4 regions of the Allobosea vestrisii genome follow, and region 3 is predicted to be linked to each of the others. Evidence: predicted binding sites of a transcription regulator. Region 3 holds the regulator's gene; each other region holds the start of a gene.

Region 1 (4,697 bases), 740 kb from region 3:
CCGAGCGTCGATGAAATGCTGGCACGCCGGCAGGCGGTGCTGGGGCTCGGCCTGCCCTATCTTGCGGCCGAGCTCGATGGCCGGATCGTCGGCTACAGCTATGCGACGGCCTATCGCCCTCGCCCGGCCTATCGCCACACCATCGAGGACTCGATCTATGTCGCCGACGGTCTTGGCGGCCGCAAGATCGGCTCGACCTTGCTCGGCGCACTGATCGACCGGTGCGAGGCCGGCCCCTGGCGCCAGATGCTCGCCAATATCGGGGACAGCGGCAATGCCGGCTCGATAGGCCTGCACCGCCGCTTCGGTTTCGAGCCCGTCGGTACCTTGCGCTCGACCGGCTTCAAGTTCGGCCGCTGGGTCGACGCTGTCCTGATGCAGCGCAGCCTCGGCCCCGGCGACGAGACGCTGCCCAGCGGGGCGAGGTAGTGCCATCGAGCCCCAAGCTCGGGTCATCCCGGACGCAGCGAAGCGGAGATCCGGGATCTATGCCTGATCCCCGGAGGAGGTTCCTCCGCGAAAGCATGCGAGACGCTAACCCCTCCCCCTTGTGGGGAGGGGTAGGGGTGGGGGCGAAAAGTCAAAGTGACCCGCTTACAGATCAATCCCGCCGGCCAGTACAAGCAGCGTTGTACCCGGTCGGCCGCCCCCATCCCCATACCCTTCCCCGCAAGGGGGGAAGGGAGGCGCCTCCCCTCCGCCGCGGTTGTCCAGGACCAACCGCCGATGAGCCCCACATGATCCCTCGCAGCACCGTCTTCTGCCTCGGGCTGGCGCAGCTCATCTCCTGGGGTATCTCCTATTATCTGGTCGGCGCCTTCGGCGAGCGGATCGCAGCCGAACTCGGCTGGTCGCAGGCGATCATCCATGGCGGACTCTCGGCCGGCCTGCTGGTGATGGGGCTGACCTCCGGCGCGGTCGGCCGATTGATCGACCGCCATGGCGGCAGGGCGGTGATGTGCGCCGGGTCGCTGCTCACCGCCGCCGGCTGCCTCGGCCTCGCCTTTGCGCAGACGATTCCTGCCTACTATGCCGCCTGGGTCTGCCTCGGCCTCGCCATGCGGCTCACGCTCTACGACGCCGCCTTCGCCGCGCTCGCCTATATCGGCGGCAGCGCGGCGCGACGGCCGATCGCGCAGATCACTTTGCTCGGAGGCCTCGCTTCGACGGTGTTCTGGCCCCTCGGCCATGCGCTCGCCGAGCAATTCGGCTGGCGCGGCGCGCTCATCGCCTATGCCGGCTTCGCGCTGCTCACTTTGCCCTTGCACCTGACGCTGCCGGCCGGCTCGGCACGGCCTTTGCCCAGTGCGGCCACAGCGAAACCCAGCACCACACTCAGCCCGGCGGATACCCGCTTCGCCGGCATCTTGTACGCGCTGATCGTCACCTTCGCCGGCATCCTCAACGCCGGCATGTCGGCGCATATGATCGGCATCCTCGCCGGGCTCGGCCTGCCCGCCGCTGCTGCGGTCTGGATCGGCGCGACGCGCGGCATCGGCCAGTCGCTGGCGCGGCTCGGCGAGGTGCTGTTCGGCTCCCGCACCAGCCCGTTCGACCTCAACCTCGTCGCCTGCCTGGTGCTGCCGCTCTGCTTCGTCGTCGGCCTCGCCGGCGGGGCGAGCGCCATCGCGGCACTCGCTTTCGCCTTTGCCTATGGTGCCGGCAATGGCGTGCTGACGATCACGCGCGGCACGCTGCCGCTGATGCTGTTCGATCCCAGGAGCTATGGCGCCTATGTCGGCCGCCTGCTGGCGCCGGGCTTCTTCCTCTCGGCCGCTGCGCCGCTCGGCTATGCGCTGCTTATCGAGCGTTACGGAGCCTCGGCGGCGCTGATCCTCTCCGGGGTGCTGGCGCTCGCCATGCTCGTCGCAGCGATCCTGCTCCGGCAGCGCTTCCGCAGCCTGCCACGCTCCTGACAACCGCTGTCAGCACACCGCACCGGAACAATGCGGCAACATCCGCGGTTGCGTGCTACTCATGCCGGCCTCCCGCCCGGCCGCACTGGCACGGCACGGCGATTGCCCTATCTGTACGGCTTAGCTCAATTCGGACACCACCATGGCTCGCAAGACCACGCTCGCCGAACAGGCCGCGACGCTGGAAGACATGTTCGACCGCAACCGTGCGGCCGATCCGAACGCCCGCGTCATCTCCGTGCGCGGCGCGCGCGAGCACAATCTGAAGAATGTCGATCTCGCGATTCCGCGCGACAAGCTGGTGGTATTCACCGGGCTGTCCGGCTCGGGCAAGTCCTCGCTCGCCTTCGACACGATCTATGCGGAGGGCCAGCGCCGTTATGTCGAGTCGCTCTCGGCCTATGCCCGCCAGTTCCTCGAGATGATGCAGAAGCCCGATGTCGACCAGATCGACGGGCTCTCGCCGGCGATCTCAATCGAGCAGAAGACGACCTCGAAGAACCCGCGCTCGACGGTCGGCACGGTCACCGAGATCCACGACTATATGCGCCTGCTCTGGGCGCGGACCGGCATCCCCTATTCGCCGGCGACCGGCCTGCCGATCGAGAGCCAGACCGTGCAGCAGATGGTCGACCGGCTGGTCGAACTACCGGAGAAGACCCGCGGCTACCTGCTGGCGCCCGTCGTCCGCGGCCGCAAGGGCGAGTTCCGCAAGGAGATGGCCGACTGGCTGAAGCGCGGCTTCCAGCGCGTCAAGGTCAATGGCGAGTTCTACGAGATCCCGGATGCGCCTGTTCTCGACAAGAAGTTCAAGCACGACATCGACGTGGTGGTCGACCGCATCGTCATCCGTCCCGATCTCGGCGCCCGCCTCGCCGACTCGCTGGAGCAGGCGCTCGACCTCGCCGACGGCATCGCCGTCTTCGAATATGCCGACGAGAAGCAGGAGAACGGCGAGGCTCGCCGCGTCACCTTCTCCTCCAAGTTCGCCTGCCCGGTCTCCGGCTTCACCATCCCCGAGATCGAGCCCCGGCTGTTCTCGTTCAACAACCCGTTCGGCGCCTGCCCGGTCTGCGACGGCCTCGGCCACGAGATGCGGATCGATCCCGAGATGATCGTCCCGGATCATGGGCTCAGCCTGAAGAAGGGCGCGATCGCGCCCTGGGCCAAGTCGACCTCGCCCTATTACGGCCAGACGCTCGATGCGCTTGCCAAGCATTTCGGCTTCTCGACCACCAAGCCCTGGAGCGAGCTGCCGCAGAGCGCCCGCGACGCGATCCTGTTCGGCACCGGCACCGAGGCGGTGCGCATGGCCTACAACGACGGCCTGCGTGCCTATGAGGTGAAGAAGCCCTTCGAGGGCGTGATCACCAATATGGAGCGGCGCTGGAAGGAGACCGAGAGCGACTGGGCCCGCGAGGAGATCGGCCGCTTCATGTCGGAGACGCCCTGCGCCGCCTGCGCCGGCTTCCGGCTCAAGCCCGAGGCGCTGGCGGTCAAGATCGACATGCGCCATATCGGCGAGATCTCGCAGCTCTCGGTCAAGGACGCGCTCGCCTGGGTCAGCGCCCTGCCCTCGCGCCTCTCGCACAAGCAGAACGAGATCGCCCCGCGCATCCTGAAAGAAATCCGCGACCGGCTGACCTTCCTGCTCGATGTCGGCCTCGAATACCTGACGCTGGCGCGGGGCTCGCGCACACTGTCGGGCGGCGAGAGCCAACGCATCCGGCTGGCGTCGCAGATCGGTTCGGGCCTCACCGGCGTGCTCTATGTGCTCGACGAGCCCTCGATCGGCCTGCACCAGCGCGACAATGAGCGCCTGCTCGGCACGCTGCGCCGCCTGCGCGACCTCGGCAACACCGTGATCGTCGTCGAGCATGACGAGGACGCGATCATGACCGCCGATTATGTCGTCGATGTCGGCCCCGGCGCCGGCATCCATGGCGGCGAGATCGTCGCCAAGGGCACGCCGCAGGACATTTTGGACGACCCGAACTCGCTCACCGGCAAATACCTCACCGGCGAGATGAGCGTCCCTGTCCCGCTGAAGCGCCGCAAGCCGCAGAAGGGCCGCTCGCTAAAGATCGTCGGCGCCCGCGGCAACAACCTCAAGGACGTCACGGTCGACATCCCGCTCGGCCTGTTCACCTGCATCACCGGCGTGTCGGGCGGCGGCAAGTCGACGCTGATCATCGACACGCTCTACAAGGCGATCGCGCGCAAGCTCAACGGCTCGATCGAGCATCCGGCGAGCCATGACCGCATCGAGGGCATGGAGCATCTCGACAAGGTCATCGACATCGACCAGTCGCCGATCGGCCGCACCCCGCGCTCGAATCCCGCGACCTATACCGGCGCCTTCACGCCGATCCGCGAATGGTTCGCCGGCCTGCCCGAGGCCAAGGCGCGCGGCTACCAGGCCGGCCGCTTCTCGTTCAACGTCAAGGGCGGTCGCTGCGAGGCCTGCCAGGGCGACGGCGTCATCAAGATCGAGATGCATTTCCTGCCCGACGTCTACGTCACCTGCGATGTCTGCAAGGGCAAGCGCTATGACCGCGAGACGCTCGAGGTGAAATACCGCGACAAGTCGATCGCCGACGTGCTCGACATGTCGGTCGAGGAGGCCAAGACGCTGTTCAAGGCCGTGCCCTCGATCCGCGAGAAGATGGTGACGCTCGCCCGCGTCGGCCTCGACTATGTCAAGGTCGGCCAGCAGGCGACGACGCTCTCGGGCGGCGAGGCGCAGCGCGTCAAGCTCTCCAAGGAGCTCAGCAAGCGCGC
Region 2 (4,697 bases), 610 kb from region 3:
CCGCAGCCTCTTCGTACTGCATGAACACGAGATTCCAGATCTCGATGAAGCGGTCGCCATCCTCGTCGGGCGAGCCCGGAGGCCCACCGGGGATATGGTCGCCATGATCGTAGAAGATCTCGGAGCAGGGGCCGCACGGGCCGATGTCGCCCATGCGCCAGAAATTGTCGGAGGTCGCGATCCGGATGATGCGCGAATCCGGCAGGCCGGCGATCTTCTTCCAGAGCGCATGCGCCTCGTCGTCCTCGGAGTAGACGGTGACCGTCAGTTTCTCCTTGGGCAGGCCGAACTCGCGGGTGACCAGGGTCCAGGCATGGGTGATCGCCTGTTCCTTGAAATAGTCGCCGAAGGAGAAGTTCCCCAGCATCTCGAAGAAGGTGTGATGGCGCGCGGTGTAGCCGACATTGTCGAGATCGTTGTGCTTGCCACCGGCGCGCACGCATTTCTGCGCCGTGGTGGCGCGCGAATAGGGCCGCTTCTCCTGGCCGGTGAAGACGTTCTTGAACTGCACCATGCCGGAATTGGCGAACATCAGCGTCGGATCGTTGCGCGGCACGAGCGGGCTCGACGGCACCACCTCGTGGCCGTTCTTCTTGAAGTAGTCGAGGAAGGTCGACCTGATCTCGTTGACGCCGCTCATCGCAATCTTGGCTCTGCTCATGCTGGGGCCGGCCGGCCCGGCGCAGTGGTTCTAGTCAGCGCGCTTACGCCTGTCCAGAAAGCGCCCGCAAGGACGCAGTACCGGCAAGCTGCTGACCACAAAACGGAAACGGGCGGCCCAAAGGCCGCCCGTCGACTTAACAACTCAGTGCCTTGATTTGAAGGCTTAGGCCTCACCCTCGTCCAGGTCCTCTGCGCTCGGGTCGGCATTGTCGAGGATGCGCTCGGCGACGAGACCGGAATTCTGCCGGATCGTCGCTTCGATCTTTGCTGCGACGTCGGGGTTGGCCTTGAGGAAGGCCTTGGCGTTCTCGCGGCCCTGGCCAAGGCGCTGGCTGTCGAAGGAGAACCAGGAGCCCGATTTCTCGACCATGCCGGCCTTGACGCCGAGATCGATCAATTCGCCGGATTTCGAGATGCCCTCGCCGAACATGATGTCGAACTCGACCTGTTTGAAGGGCGGCGCGACCTTGTTCTTGACGACCTTGACGCGGACCTGGTTGCCGGTCGCCTCGTCGCGCTCCTTCAGTGTCGAGACGCGGCGGATGTCGAGGCGCACCGAGGCGTAGAACTTCAACGCATTGCCGCCGGTGGTGGTCTCGGGTGAGCCGTACATCACGCCGATCTTCATGCGGATTTGGTTGATGAAGATGACCATGCAGTTCGAGCGCGAGATCGAGGCGGTGAGCTTGCGCAGCGCCTGGCTCATCAGGCGGGCCTGCAGGCCGGGCTGGACGTCGCCCATCTCACCCTCGATCTCGGCGCGCGGCGTCAGCGCAGCGACCGAGTCGATGACGAGCACGTCGATAGCGCCAGAGCGGACCAGCGTGTCGGTGATCTCGAGCGCCTGCTCGCCGGTGTCTGGCTGGGAGATCAGAAGATCATCGAGATTGACGCCGAGCTTGCGGGCATAGACCGGGTCGAGCGCATGCTCGGCATCGACGAAGGCGCAGACGCCGCCCTTCTTCTGTGCTTCCGCGATGGTGTGGAGTGCAAGCGTGGTCTTGCCGGAGGATTCAGGCCCATAGATCTCGATGACGCGGCCCCGGGGCAGGCCGCCGACGCCGAGCGCGATATCGAGGCCGAGCGAACCGGTCGAGACCGTCTCGATCTCGATCGCCTGCTGGTTCTTGCCCAGGCGCATGATCGAGCCCTTGCCGAAAGCCCGTTCGATCTGCGAGAGCGCTGCGTCGAGCGCCTTGGCCTTATCCATCGAAGAGCCTTCCACGAGCCTGAGATTCGCCTGATTCACGACGTGCGCTCCTTATGGCAGGGGCGCGACCACATCTCAATCCGCGCCATGGAGACGACTATGGTCATGGTTTGTTCTCTCTCGCAAGTTCTTTTTTGTTCTCGTTTGAGTGCGCGCTGGTTGTGGATCAGGGAAGCGAATACGATCGGCCCGAGGAGCGTGAGGCTTGATGCGCAAATCCCTGATCCGCCTGCTTCTCATCCCGCTCGACATCGTCGTCGGGCTCGTCATCCTGCTCGACGAGTTGCTGTGGCCGCTCTACCGGCCGCTGATCGCCCGGTTCGCCTCGCTGCGGCTGGTGGCGCGGCTCGAGGCGGCGATCGGACGGCTGCCGCCCTATGGCGCGCTCATCGCTCTCGCGATTCCCTTCGCCATCGTCGAGCCGCTGAAGCTGCTCGGCCTGCTGTTCCTGGCGCGCGGAGCGTTCACGGCCGGCATCGTCACGACGGTGATCGGCCATCTCGCCGGTTTCCTCCTGGTCGAGCGCGTCTACCATGCCGGGCGGGCGCAACTCCTCACCATTCCCTGGTTCGCCCGGATCATGGGCTGGATCGACGCGATCCGGCAGGTGGTGATCGGCCGGATCAAGGCGAGCGCAGCCTGGCGGCGGGCAGTTGCATTAGGGCAGGCGGCGCGGGAGCGCTTGCGTGGCTTGAAGCTCTGGTTCGCTCGCCGACGTGCCTGAGGGACCGACTTCAACCTCCGGCTCGGCCTGCCAGGCGGCGGCGAGCCGCTCCAGTTCCAGCGTGTAGCAGTAGACGGCGAACACGATCGCGAGGAGCAGGCTGGAGCGCCAGGCCAGGGTGAAGCTGTCAGAGAGTTTCGTCAGCTCCGGCAGATGGCGCAGGAAGTAGATCGAGGCGAGTGCGCCGCCGACGATCGCCCCGAGACGGGCGGCGAACGCCAGGACATGTCCAAGAGGCAGGCTGCGGAAGCCTTGCGGCACCGGCAGCAGATAAAGCCGCGTCCAGTAACAGCATTGGCCGAGCAGCGCCGCCACACAGACCTGCGCCAGAATCTCACTCGGCAGCGTCTGCTGCTGGCCGATCCGCTCAACCAGGATGCGGAAGGCGGTGTGGATATGGAAGAGGATCACCAGCGCGCAGAGGGTCTGCACGATCAGCAGCAACGTGTAGGCGAGGACGGGCCGTCGCGTCATGGGCGCACGATAAATCGCAGCCCGGTGCTGATCAACGCGCTAGCCTCGAAACGAGCCTGCGGCGAGAGCAGCGGCGGCGCGCCCGGCGGCCTCGACATAGGCGGGGTCGCGGTGGACGAGCATGACCGAGAAGGCGCCGTCCATCAGCAGCACGACCTGGCGGGCGAGCTCGTCTGGCGCGGCGGCGCCGTGGTCGGCACATGCGGCGGCGAGCCACCGCTCGAAGCCGGCCTTGTGGCGCGCGCCGATCTTGATGGCGGGATGGCCGGGCAGGTTGGCGAGCTCGGCGGCGGTGCGCAGGAAACCGCAGCCTTTCCAGCGGGGATGCCGGGCCGAGCGCGCGAGGTTCTGGAAGATCGCCTCGATCTTCTGCGGCAGCCCGCCTTCGGCCTTGTCGAACCAGCCGGCCATCAGCTTGAGATTGGGCTGGTCGCGCGCCTCGAGATAGGCGGCGACGAGCTCGTCCTTGCTTTCGAAATGATAATAGAGCGTGCGCTTGGTGACGCCTGCCTTCTCGGCGACGGCGTCGACGCTGACGGCGCGGATGCCCTCGCCATAGAAGAGCTTGCTGGCGGCCTCGATGATGCGGGTGCGCGTCGGCTTGTCGGGTTCGGCCATGCTTCATGTATACCGTACAGGTAGTATACATCGTCAAGCTCGGAGCGCAGCTTCGACCGGTCGAAACCGGAAGAAGGCCAAGGCGATGCCCGAGAATGATCCCGTCCTGATTCAACAGCGCGAGGCGATCGCGACGCTGACGCTGAACCGCCCCGAGAAGCTCAATGCACTGAGCTACGGGCTGATCGACCGCATGCTCGAACTGCTCGATGCGATCGAGGTCGATCCGTCCATCCGCGCGGTGATCCTGACTGGCGCCGGCGAGCGCGCCTTCTCGGCCGGTGGCGACATCCACGAATTCTCGCAGAGCGTTGCGGCCGGGCCGGAGCAGGCGGTGCGCGATTTCGTTCGCCGCGGCCAGGCCCTGACGGCGCGGCTGGAAGCCTTCGGCAAGCCGGTGATCGCGGCAGTGAACGGGCTTGCCTATGGCGGTGGCTGCGAGGTCACTGAGGCGGTGCCGCTCGCCATCGCCAGCGAGCGGGCGATGTTCGCCAAGCCGGAGATCAATCTCGGCATGCCGCCGACCTTCGGCGGGACGCAGCGCCTGCCACGGCTGGCCCGCCGCAAGCGCGCGCTGGAATTGCTCCTGACCGGCGATCCGTTCACGCCGCAGCGGGCGCTCGAGCTGGGGCTGATCAATGCGGTCGTGCCGCATGAGGAGTTGCTGCCGGCGGCGCATGCGCTGGCGGCGCGTATCCTGCGGCACTCATCGTTGGCTGCGGCGAGCATCCTCACCGCGGTGACGCGCGGCATCAACGCCAGCATCGCCGAGGGGCTGCTGATCGAGAGCGAGCAGTTCGCCCGCGTCGTGCCGACGGCCGATCTGCGCGAGGGGCTCGACGCCTGGATGGCGCGGCGCCAGCCGATCTATTCCGGCGATTGGTCGCTGGTCGCCAAAGCCAGCTGAGGGGGTGGGGATGAGCGATCATACGAGCTTCAGCCGCGAGACCTTCGCCGCCTTCCGTGCCGACAACCGACCGGGCCCGGTGCAGATGCTGAACCTGATCC
Region 3 (4,697 bases):
CAAGACCGGCGTCGAGATGGAGGCGCTGACCGCCGTCAGCGTCGCCTGCCTCACCGTCTACGACATGGTGAAGGCGGTTGATCGCGCCATGCATATCGAAGGCATCCAGCTCGTGCACAAATCCGGCGGCAAGTCCGGAACCTATGAGCTCGCAGGGCGATCGGCATGAGCCTCACCCCCGTCCCCGTCGCACTCAAGGCGCTGCTCGACAGCGTGCCCGGCCCGACGCCTGCCGAGACGCTGCCGCTGGCGCAATGCGCCGGCCGCGTCCTGGCCGAGGATGTCGCCGCGCTCAGGACCCAGCCGCCCTTCGCCAATTCGGCGATGGACGGCTATGCCGTGCGCGGCGAGGACTTGGCCCGGGGCGCGCAGCTTCGCGTCATCGGCGAATCCGCCGCTGGCCGCGGCTTCCCCGGCAAGATTTCTCTTGGCGAGACGGTACGAATATTTACCGGAGCACCGCTGCCCGCGGGCGCGGACACGATCCTCATTCAGGAACATGCAGAGGGTGTGGGCGGCCCGGTGATCCGTGTCACCAAACCCACCGATCAGGGCCAATTCGTCCGGCTAGCGGGGCTCGACTTCAGGACCGGCGAGGTCCTGCTGAAAGCCGGTCGCCGGCTCGACAGCGCCGCGCTCGGCCTCGCCGCGGCCGCCGGGCATCCGACGCTCGCCGTCCGCCGCAAGCCGCTGGTTGCGATTCTCGCCACCGGCGACGAGCTCGTCCTGCCCGGCGAGCCGGTCGGCCCCGACCAGATCGTCGCCTCCAACAGCTTCGCCCTCGCCGCGCTCGTCGAGCAGGCCGGCGGCACGGCGCTCGATCTCGGCATCGCCCGCGACAACCATCCCGACCTCGCCGGCAAGATCGAGGCGGCCCGCAAGGCCGGGGCCGATGTCCTGATCACACTCGGCGGCGCCTCGGTCGGCGAGCACGATCTCGTCCAGGCGGCGCTGAAGGCGCAGGGCATGGCGCTCGGCTTCTGGAAGATCGCGATGCGCCCGGGCAAGCCGATGATGATGGGCCGCCTCGGCGCCATGGTCGCGCTCGGCCTGCCGGGCAACCCGGTCTCCTCGATCGTCTGCGGGCATCTCTTTGCCATCCCGCTGGTCGAGGCCCTGCTCGGCATCGATGATCCCGAGCGCGACCGCAGCGAGCCCGCCATCCTCGCCGCCGATCTGCCGGCCAATGACGAGCGCCAAGACTATCTGCGCGCCACTTTCGAAACCGTCGATGGCGAGCGGCGCGTCAGGCCCTTTGCCAAGCAGGATTCGTCGATGCTGGCGAACCTGTCGCGCGCCGAGGCCCTGGTGATCCGCCAGGTCTTCGCCGAGGCAGCCACAGCGGGCGATCCCTGCCGGATCATTCGACTGCGCTGACTGGGTCGCGTTACGACAAGGCGTGCCTTGCGGAACACAAAGCGAACAGGTATGGTGTTCGTGCTTTGTTTCGATTCTAGCCCGAGAGGCGAGCGGCGCGACCATGCTGACACGCAAACAGTTCGAACTGCTCCGCTTCATCCACGAGCGCCTGCGCGAATCCGGCGTACCGCCCTCCTTCGACGAAATGAAGGACGCGCTCGACCTGCGCTCCAAATCCGGCATCCACCGGCTGATCATGGCGCTGGAAGAGCGCGGCTTCATTCGCCGGCTCCCCAACCGGGCGCGGGCACTCGAAGTCATCAAGATGCCGGACGGCATCGGCGGCCAGCAGGCGCAGCGCGCCCGCTTCAGCCCCTCAATCGTCCAGGGCGGGCTCGGCCAGACCCCGCCGGCACCGGCAGCCACCTTGGCGAAGCCGCGCCCCGCGGGCGCCGAGGAGAGCGGACGCTCCACCGTCTCGATCCCCGTCATGGGCCGCATCGCCGCCGGCACGCCGATCTCGGCGATCCAGGACCGCAGCCATAGCGTCTCTATGCCAGCCGATATGCTGGGCGGCGGCGAGCATTATGCGCTCGAAGTTCGCGGCGATTCGATGATCGAGGCCGGTATCCTCGACGGCGACACGGTCGTGATCCGCAAGCAGGACAGCGCCAATACAGGCGACATCATCGTCGCCCTGATCGACGACGAGGAAGCGACGCTGAAGCGCTTGCGCAAGCGCGGCTCCTCGATCGCGCTCGAAGCCGCCAATCCCGCCTACGAGACGCGCGTGCTCGGGCCGGACCGGGTCAAGATCCAGGGCCGCCTCGTCAACCTGATGCGACGTTACTGAAATACCTCGGCATCCTGTGCGGGCTCCGCAGCCGCGGGTACCGGCACAGCAGTGGGCTCGGGTGCTGGCCTCGTTTCCGGCCGCGCACGGGTCCACGGACGCAGGCGGGTCGCCTCGTCGGCCGTTAGCGCGCGCCAGCCGCCGCGGGCCGCATGATAGGCGGTCGCGCCGTCGCGCATGAGCGCGCTGCGGTCGATCAATCGGGCAGCGCAAGGCGCGCTCCAATAGAGCGACGTCACCACAAGATCGGCTCGCTGGCAGTCCTCGACCAAAGCGGTGCGGTCGCGCGTATAGGTGACGCTACGGCCATCCGGCAGGCGGATGACGCAGCCGCGCGCATCGCAGGCGGCCCCCCTCGCGCAAGTCGGCATCGTCGGGCGACCGGGAATCGCCGTCGGCATGCAGCCATTGCGTCAGCACGAAGCGGCTCGGCTTGCCCGCCAGCACCATCTTCCCCTCCGGCCCACGCACCAGCACGCCCGAGCCGTCGCGCTCGATCAGGATGTCCGGCCGCGACGGTGCCGAGGCCAGCGCAAGGCCGCCGACCAGCGGCAGCGCGGCGAGGAAGCGCAGCGCCGTCGTCCATAGTGTCAGCCACAGCAGCGACAGCGAGAACAGGATCAGAGCAAGAGAGTCGAAGGCCGGCAGCACGACGGTGGAGCGGTCGATGCCGGCGACCCAATGGGCAACCTGGAGCACGAGGCCGGACGCCCAGCCCATCAACGCCCAGGCCGGCCAGTCGAGCCCGAACGGATAGGCCAGCACGCCGAAGACGGCCGCCGGCATCACGATCAGCGAGACGAAGGGCAGCGCCAGCGCATTGCCGAGCAGGCCGAACGGATTGAAGGTCTGGAAGTGGAAGACGCCAAAGGGCGCCGTCGCCGCTGTCGCGACCATGGTCGTGGTCACGATACCCACAGCCGAGAGCCAGAGCGGCCGCAGTGGCCAGGGCCAGGACGCGGCCGCCGCGTCGGGCGGGCGCTCTTGCCAACGCTCGGCGAAGGCGATCAACGCCGCGACCGCCCCGAACGACATCTGGAAGCTTGGGCCAAGCACTGCCTCGGGTTCGCGCAGCAGCACGATGATCGCAGCGAGCGCGAGATTGCGCATCGAGAGCGCCGGCCGGTCGACCAGGATCGCCCCCAGCATCACCAGCGTCATGATCAGCGAGCGCACCGTCGCGACCTCGGCGCCCGAGAAGACGCAGTAACCGGTGGCGCCAGCCATGGCGGCGAGCGCCGCGAGCTTCTTCACCGGCCAATGGAGCGCTGCCGTCTGCGACAGCGCGAGCAGCGCCCGCGCCAGCCAGAAGATCGTTCCGGCGGCGAGCACCATATGGAGGCCGGAGATCGAGACGATGTGGTAGATGCCGGCGGCGCGCAGGTCGTTGTTGGTCGCTTCGTTGATCAGCCCGCGCTTTCCGGTGACCAGTGCCGCCGCCATAGCCCCGGCCTGCCCGCCGCCGCTCGTCGCGATGCGTTCGGTCAGCGCGTTGCGGGCCTGGTCGATTGCGACCGCCAGAGCAAGCCGGCGCGGCATCGGGCTCGGCGGCGGCGTGAGCGCGATCTTGCCGGCGATGCTGCCGACGGCGCCAATTCCCTGGAAGAAGGCGTCGCGGGCAAAGTCATAGCCGCCAGGGCGCGCCGGGCCGGGCGGCGGCAACAGGCGCGCCGTCGTGCTGATATGGTCACCGGGCCTCAATGTCGTCACCGGCGTGGTGACGCGCACCCGCCGCGGCCTCTGTGCAAGCTGGATGCCCGGCAGGTCCGTGACCTGCACGACGATCCGCACGCCCTTGTCGCGCTGCTCCAGCGCCTCGACGAATCCGGGTGAGCTTGCCGACATGGTTCCGCGCGAGCGCGGGCGCGGCGATGCCGGCAGTTCGCCAGGCTGCCGCCGCGAAACCGGCGAAGACAGCTGCGGCCGCTATGCACACCGCCATGACGGCATGGCGGCGCCGCGTCAGCCAAGCGGCGAGCGTACATAGCGCCAGTCCGGCCAGGGGCGCGCCAAGGTCCGGCTCGCGATCCGCCAGGAAATAGAGCAGTACGCCAGCTCCCATGCAGACCGGCAGCCAGTTGAACAGGCGTCGCCGCTCGACCTCGATGTCGAGTGCCTGGCGGATGCGACCGCCCCAGTCGTACAACGGCAAGGATGCAGGCCAAGCGAAGCCACCGACGCGTCGCAGGCGCGCCGGCAGAGCCAGCACGCTGGCACGCACCCTGCTACGGCGCTCGTCTGGCCCGTAGGAGAGCATCCGTCCCCCCATCGCCATCGCGCGAATGCTGAGCCCCCTCCCCGCAGGAGGCTCTTAACGGCGGCTGGCAAGCCATGTTACAGCGGCGGCGCCGGATGTCAGCCCCGGCCGAGGCCCGCATTACAGCCCGCCCTCGCCTTTTTTGCCCGCCCGTTCCCCCGGAGCCTGTTTTCATGAGCGATACGGTCGTCACGCGCTTTGCGCCGTCGCCAACCGGATTCCTGCACA
Region 4 (4,697 bases), 1.6 Mb from region 3:
GGTCTGCCGCCGGCTGGATCACATCCACAGTTCAGCCCGGGTCCAGGAAGAACGCGCGTAGCGCTTCCGCCGTCGCCATCGGGCGCTCTTCCGGGAAGAAATGCCCGCCTGCCATCGCGCTGCCCTCGACCTCGTCAGCCCAGCGACGCCAGATCGCGAGCGGCCCGCCGTCGGCTTCATACCACTGCGCCAGCGCGCCCTCGGCGCTCCACAGGGCGAGCACCGGGCAGGCGATACGCCGCTCGTTTCGCTGGTCCTCGGCGTCATGTTCGCGATCGATTGCGGCAGCCGCCCGGTACTCCTCGCAGATCGCATGGATATGGTCGGCATCGCTTAGGGCTGCGACATAGGCTTTGCGCGCGGCCGGTGAGAACGTCGAGGCCGGGGTCCCCCAGCCATTGAGGGCGCTGTCGACGATCGCCTCCGGAGCCGCGGCGATGAGCCGCTCTGGCAAGGGCTCCGGTTGGGCGAGCAGCGCCCAAGGCCAGAAGCTGAGGGCGAAGCGGGCATCGGCCCGATCCCAGGCTTCGGCTGTTGGCACGATGTCGAACACGGCGAGCTTCGTGATCCGCTCGGGATGGTCGAGCGCCAGACGATAGGCGACGCGGCCACCGCGATCGTGCCCGGCCACGGCGAAGTGCTTGAAGCCCAGTTTCTCCATGACGGCGACCATGTCAGCGGCGAGCGCCCGCTTGCTGTAGGGCACATGGTCGGTGGTCGAGGATGGGCAGGAACTTGCGCCATAGCCGCGCAGATCGGCGCAGATGACGGTGAATTCCTCCGCCAGTAGCGGAGCCACGTCCCGCCACATCAGATGCGTCTGCGGAAAGCCGTGCAGCAGCAGGAGTGGTGGGCCGGAGCCCATCCTGCGCAGGAATATCGCAGCTTCCTCCGTTTCAATGATCTCGTTGCTGAAATCGTCCATGCCGACCTCCGCTTCCTCTGGCGGAAACGCGCAGCAGGTCGATCGGTGCCGCCATGCCCCAGACTGGAGCGATCAGAACAGGCTGAGCTGCGCCTTCTCCTTCTCCGGCTTGACGAAGAGGTCGGTGCGCAGCCGCAGCCGCGTGCTGTTGAAGCCGAGCCGCTCGGCCGCCATCTCGAAGCGCCGGCCGATCATCCAGGCATACGGGCCGGAACCGACCTGGCGCTGGCCCCAGGCGGCATCGTAATCCTTGCCGCCGCGGGTCGAGCGGATCAGCGAGACGACATGGCGCATCTTGTCGGGGTGATGCGTCACCAGCCAGTCCTGCACGATGTCCTTCACCTCGAGCGGCAGGCGCAGCAGCACATAGCCGGCCTCGCGCGCCCCCGCCGCTTTCGCGGCATCCAGGATGCGCTCGATCTCGTGCTCGTTGATCGCTGGCACGATCGGCGCGACCAGCACGGTCACCGGAATGCCGGCTTCCGACAGCCTGCGGATCGTTTCGATCCGCTTGGCGGGCGAAGCGGCGCGCGGCTCCATGTCGCGGGCGAGCTTTGGATCGAGCGTCGTCACCGAGAGCGCGACCTTGACCAGCCCCTTTGCCGCCATCGGTGCGAGGATATCGATGTCGCGTTGCACCAGCGCCGATTTGGTGACGATGCCGACCGGATGGTTGAACTTCGCCAGCACTTCGAGGATTCCGCGCATGATCCGCAGCTTCTTCTCGATCGGCTGGTAGGCATCGGTATTGGTGCCGATCGCGATGGTGCGGGGTTGGTAGCTCGGCGAGGACAGCTCCTTTTCCAGCAGCAGCGCCGCGTCCGGCTTGGCGGTCAGCTTGCTTTCGAAGTCGAGCCCGGGCGACAGCCCGAGATAGGCATGGCTCGGCCGCGCGAAGCAGTAGACGCAGCCATGCTCGCAGCCGCGATAGGGGTTGATCGAACGGTCGAACGAGATATCGGGCGAATCATTGCGTGTAATGATCGTCCGCGGCTTCTCGACCGAGACCTCGGTCTTGAACGCCGGCAGCTCGCCGAGCGAGCCCCAGCCGTCATCCTCGCTGATGCGGGTCTCGGCTTCATAGCGGCCGCCGGGATTGATCGTCGCGCCGCGTCCGCGCCGCCGCTCCGGGTCGATCTGGCTGCCGACATGGGCGAGCGGATCGACCGGTGCGAGCCGCACCGGCGCCGAGACGCTTCCCGGCTCGCTGTCGCGGCGTTTCAGCGGTTGCGTCCTGGCTGAGGGTCTGGCCTGCAGCATGGCTTCGTCTCCCGGCGGAATCGGTTGATCCGAGACCAAGGAATGTGAACATAACAGGAACAAAATGCAAGTGACAGGATTGCGACATGTTGCACTGCGTCATAAGCTGATCCCCCATGATCACCGCCGTCATCCGGGCCAATCGCGACGTCGAAGCGCTCGCAGCGACCTTGTCCGTGCTGATTCCCGCGGTCGCGCAGGGCGTGATCGGCCATGCCGTGGTGATCGACGAGGCAAATGACGCTGCGATCGAGCGTCTCGCCGACGAGACCGGCGCCAGCTATGTCAGGGCCAAGAATCTGGCCAGGAACGGCGAGGCCTGGTCCAGCGGGGTCGCGCAGGCGCGCGGCGACTGGGTCATCCTGCTCGAAGCCGGCGATCTGCCCGAGCCGCAATGGACGCCGAGCATCGAGCGGCATTTGCTGACGATGGCGATGCGGCCGGCCTTGATGCCGCTGCGCGGCATGGCCGCGGCGCTGCGCGAATGGGGCGCAGTCTCGCTGCGCTCGCGCCACGTCAGGGCCGGGCTCCTGGCGCCCAAGACGCAAATCCTGTCCGGCCGGCTGGCGCGTGCGCCGCGCCGGCTCACCGTGCGTCGCGAGCGCGCCGAAGGCTGAGCCGTCAGAGCTGGTTCGTCTTGAAGGTGTCGCAGCTCTGCATCGAGCCGGATTTGAAGCCCGTGTTGAACCAGCGCGTGCGCTGTGCCGACGAGCCATGCGTGAAGGAATCCGGCACGACGACGCCGCGGCCCTGTTGCTGCAGCTTGTCGTCGCCGATCGCAGAGGCGGAGCGCATCGCCTCGTCGATGTCGCCGGGCTGGATGCGGTCCATCGCCTGGATGTTATAGGCCCAGACGCCGGCGAAGCAGTCGGCCTGCAATTCGACCCGTACCGAAAGCTGGTTCGATTCGCGCTCGGAGACCCGTTGGCGCATCTCGTTCACCTTCGGCAGGATGCCGATCAGGTTCTGGATGTGATGGCCGATCTCGTGGCCGACGACATAGGCATAGGCAAAGTCGCCGCCGCCACCGAGCTTGCGCTGCATCTCCTGGAAGAAGGAGAGGTCGAGATAGACCCGCTGGTCGTTGGGGCAATAGAACGGCCCCATCGCCGCCTGCGCCGTGCCGCAGCCTGAGCGGTCGACGCCGCTGAACAGCACCAGCTTTGGTGGCACATATTTGCGGTTGGCCTGCTGCGGCAGCACCTTGCTCCAGACATCCTCGTTCTGCGCCAGCACGGCCGAGACGAAGCGGCCCATCTCGTCCTGTGGCGGACCGGCCGATTTGCGCTGCTCCTGCGTCGGCGCAGTGCGCCCGCCGATGCCACCGATCAGTTCGGCCCCGCCGATCAGCAGGCGCGGATCGATGCCGAGCGCCCAGCCGAGCAGGCCGAGCACGACCATGGTACCGATGCCGATACCGCCGCGTCCGCCGGGAAGGCCGGCATATTCGCCGCCACCCCCGCCACGCCGGTCCTCAAGATTGTCGGACTGGCGATAATCTTCCCAACGCATGCGCGAACCCTTGTTGCAGCGCCGCCAATGTCGGCGACGCGGCGGCCGAACTCAAGTCCCGTTGCGCAGGCGGCCTCAATGATAGCCGCTATCGGCCTTCACCTTGCCGCGGAAGGTCCAGTACACGAAGGCCGTGTAGAACAGGATCATCGGCAGGAGAAAGCTGACGCCGATCAGTACGAAGATGTGCGAACTCGGAGCCGCTGCGGTGTCCCAGATCGTCAGGCCGGGTGGCACCAGATAGGGATAGTTCGAGATCGCCAGGCCGAGGAAGCAGAGCAGGAAGATCGCGATGGTGAAGGCGAAGGGCGTGAACTCGTGGTTCCCGTGCAGTCGCTTCCAAACCATGTAGCCGCAGAAGGCGGTCAGCACCGGGAACGGCCAGAGCAGCAACAGATTCGAGGGCGTGAACCAGCGCTCGGCGATGCGCGGATGGGCATAAGGCGTCCATAGCGAGACCAGCGCGGCAAAGGCGAGCAGGCAAAGCAGCAGGGTCTTGGCCTGGCGCCGGGCGCGATCGGCCACCGCCCCTTCCGTCTTGAAGACCAGCCAGGTCGCGCCGAGCAGGGCGTAGCCGACGACGACGCCGGCTCCGCACATCAGCGAGAATGGCGTCAGCCAGTCGAACGGGCCGCCGGCGAACTGGTTATCGACGACCTTCACGCCCTGGATCAGCCCGCCGAGGATGACGCCTTGCGAGAAGGCAGCGGTGGTGGAGCCGAGCCAGAACGCCAGATCCCAGATCCGGTGCTTCGGCTTGGCGACCCAGCGGAACTCGAAGGCGACGCCGCGGAAGATCAGCGACAGCAGCATCAGCGTCACCGGCAGGTACAAGGCCGGCATGATCACGGAATAGGCCAGCGGGAACGCGACCCAGAGGCCGGCGCCGCCGAGCACCAGCCAGGTCTCGTTGCCGTCCCAGAACGGCGCGACCGAGTTCATCATCTGGTCACGCTCGCTTTCGTCCGCGGTCGTCGGGAACAGGATGGCGATGCCGAGG

Evidence for each region. Region 3 encodes LexA, which represses DNA repair genes until DNA is damaged. Its sites were predicted from a motif close to TGTTCNNNNTGTGTTCNG; they were not measured.
Region 1: a site for LexA is predicted at 1,940-1,957, ahead of uvrA (excinuclease ABC subunit UvrA). Genes of this name have one in related genera too.
Region 2: a site for LexA is predicted at 1,974-1,991, ahead of recA (recombinase RecA). Genes of this name have one in related genera too.
Region 4: a site for LexA is predicted at 2,230-2,247, ahead of QO058_RS23100 (PA0069 family radical SAM protein). Genes of this name have one in related genera too.

The regions. Positions count from the first base shown of each region.
Region 1 is NZ_CP126307.1:5,584,247-5,588,943, reverse strand. It holds gene QO058_RS27590 (GNAT family N-acetyltransferase) at 1-429, shown strand, start outside; gene QO058_RS27585 (MFS transporter) at 738-1,916, shown strand; gene uvrA (excinuclease ABC subunit UvrA) at 2,059-4,697, shown strand, end outside.
Region 2 is NZ_CP126307.1:996,817-1,001,513, reverse strand. It holds gene alaS (alanine--tRNA ligase) at 1-640, opposite strand, end outside; gene recA (recombinase RecA) at 827-1,873, opposite strand; gene QO058_RS04870 (hypothetical protein) at 2,079-2,597, shown strand; gene QO058_RS04865 (hypothetical protein) at 2,532-3,071, opposite strand; gene QO058_RS04860 (TetR/AcrR family transcriptional regulator) at 3,111-3,689, opposite strand; gene QO058_RS04855 (crotonase/enoyl-CoA hydratase family protein) at 3,775-4,596, shown strand; gene QO058_RS04850 (DUF1330 domain-containing protein) at 4,607-4,697, shown strand, end outside.
Region 3 is NZ_CP126307.1:386,957-391,653, forward strand. It holds gene moaC (cyclic pyranopterin monophosphate synthase MoaC) at 1-169, shown strand, start outside; gene QO058_RS01865 (molybdopterin molybdotransferase MoeA) at 166-1,377, shown strand; gene lexA (transcriptional repressor LexA) at 1,481-2,212, shown strand; gene QO058_RS01875 (ComEC/Rec2 family competence protein) at 2,513-4,057, opposite strand; partial or broken gene gltX (glutamate--tRNA ligase) at 4,643-4,697, shown strand, end outside.
Region 4 is NZ_CP126307.1:4,703,366-4,708,062, forward strand. It holds gene QO058_RS23095 (alpha/beta fold hydrolase) at 32-925, opposite strand; gene QO058_RS23100 (PA0069 family radical SAM protein) at 998-2,185, opposite strand; gene QO058_RS23105 (hypothetical protein) at 2,302-2,802, shown strand; gene ypfJ (KPN_02809 family neutral zinc metallopeptidase) at 2,807-3,697, opposite strand; gene cydB (cytochrome d ubiquinol oxidase subunit II) at 3,773-4,697, opposite strand, start outside.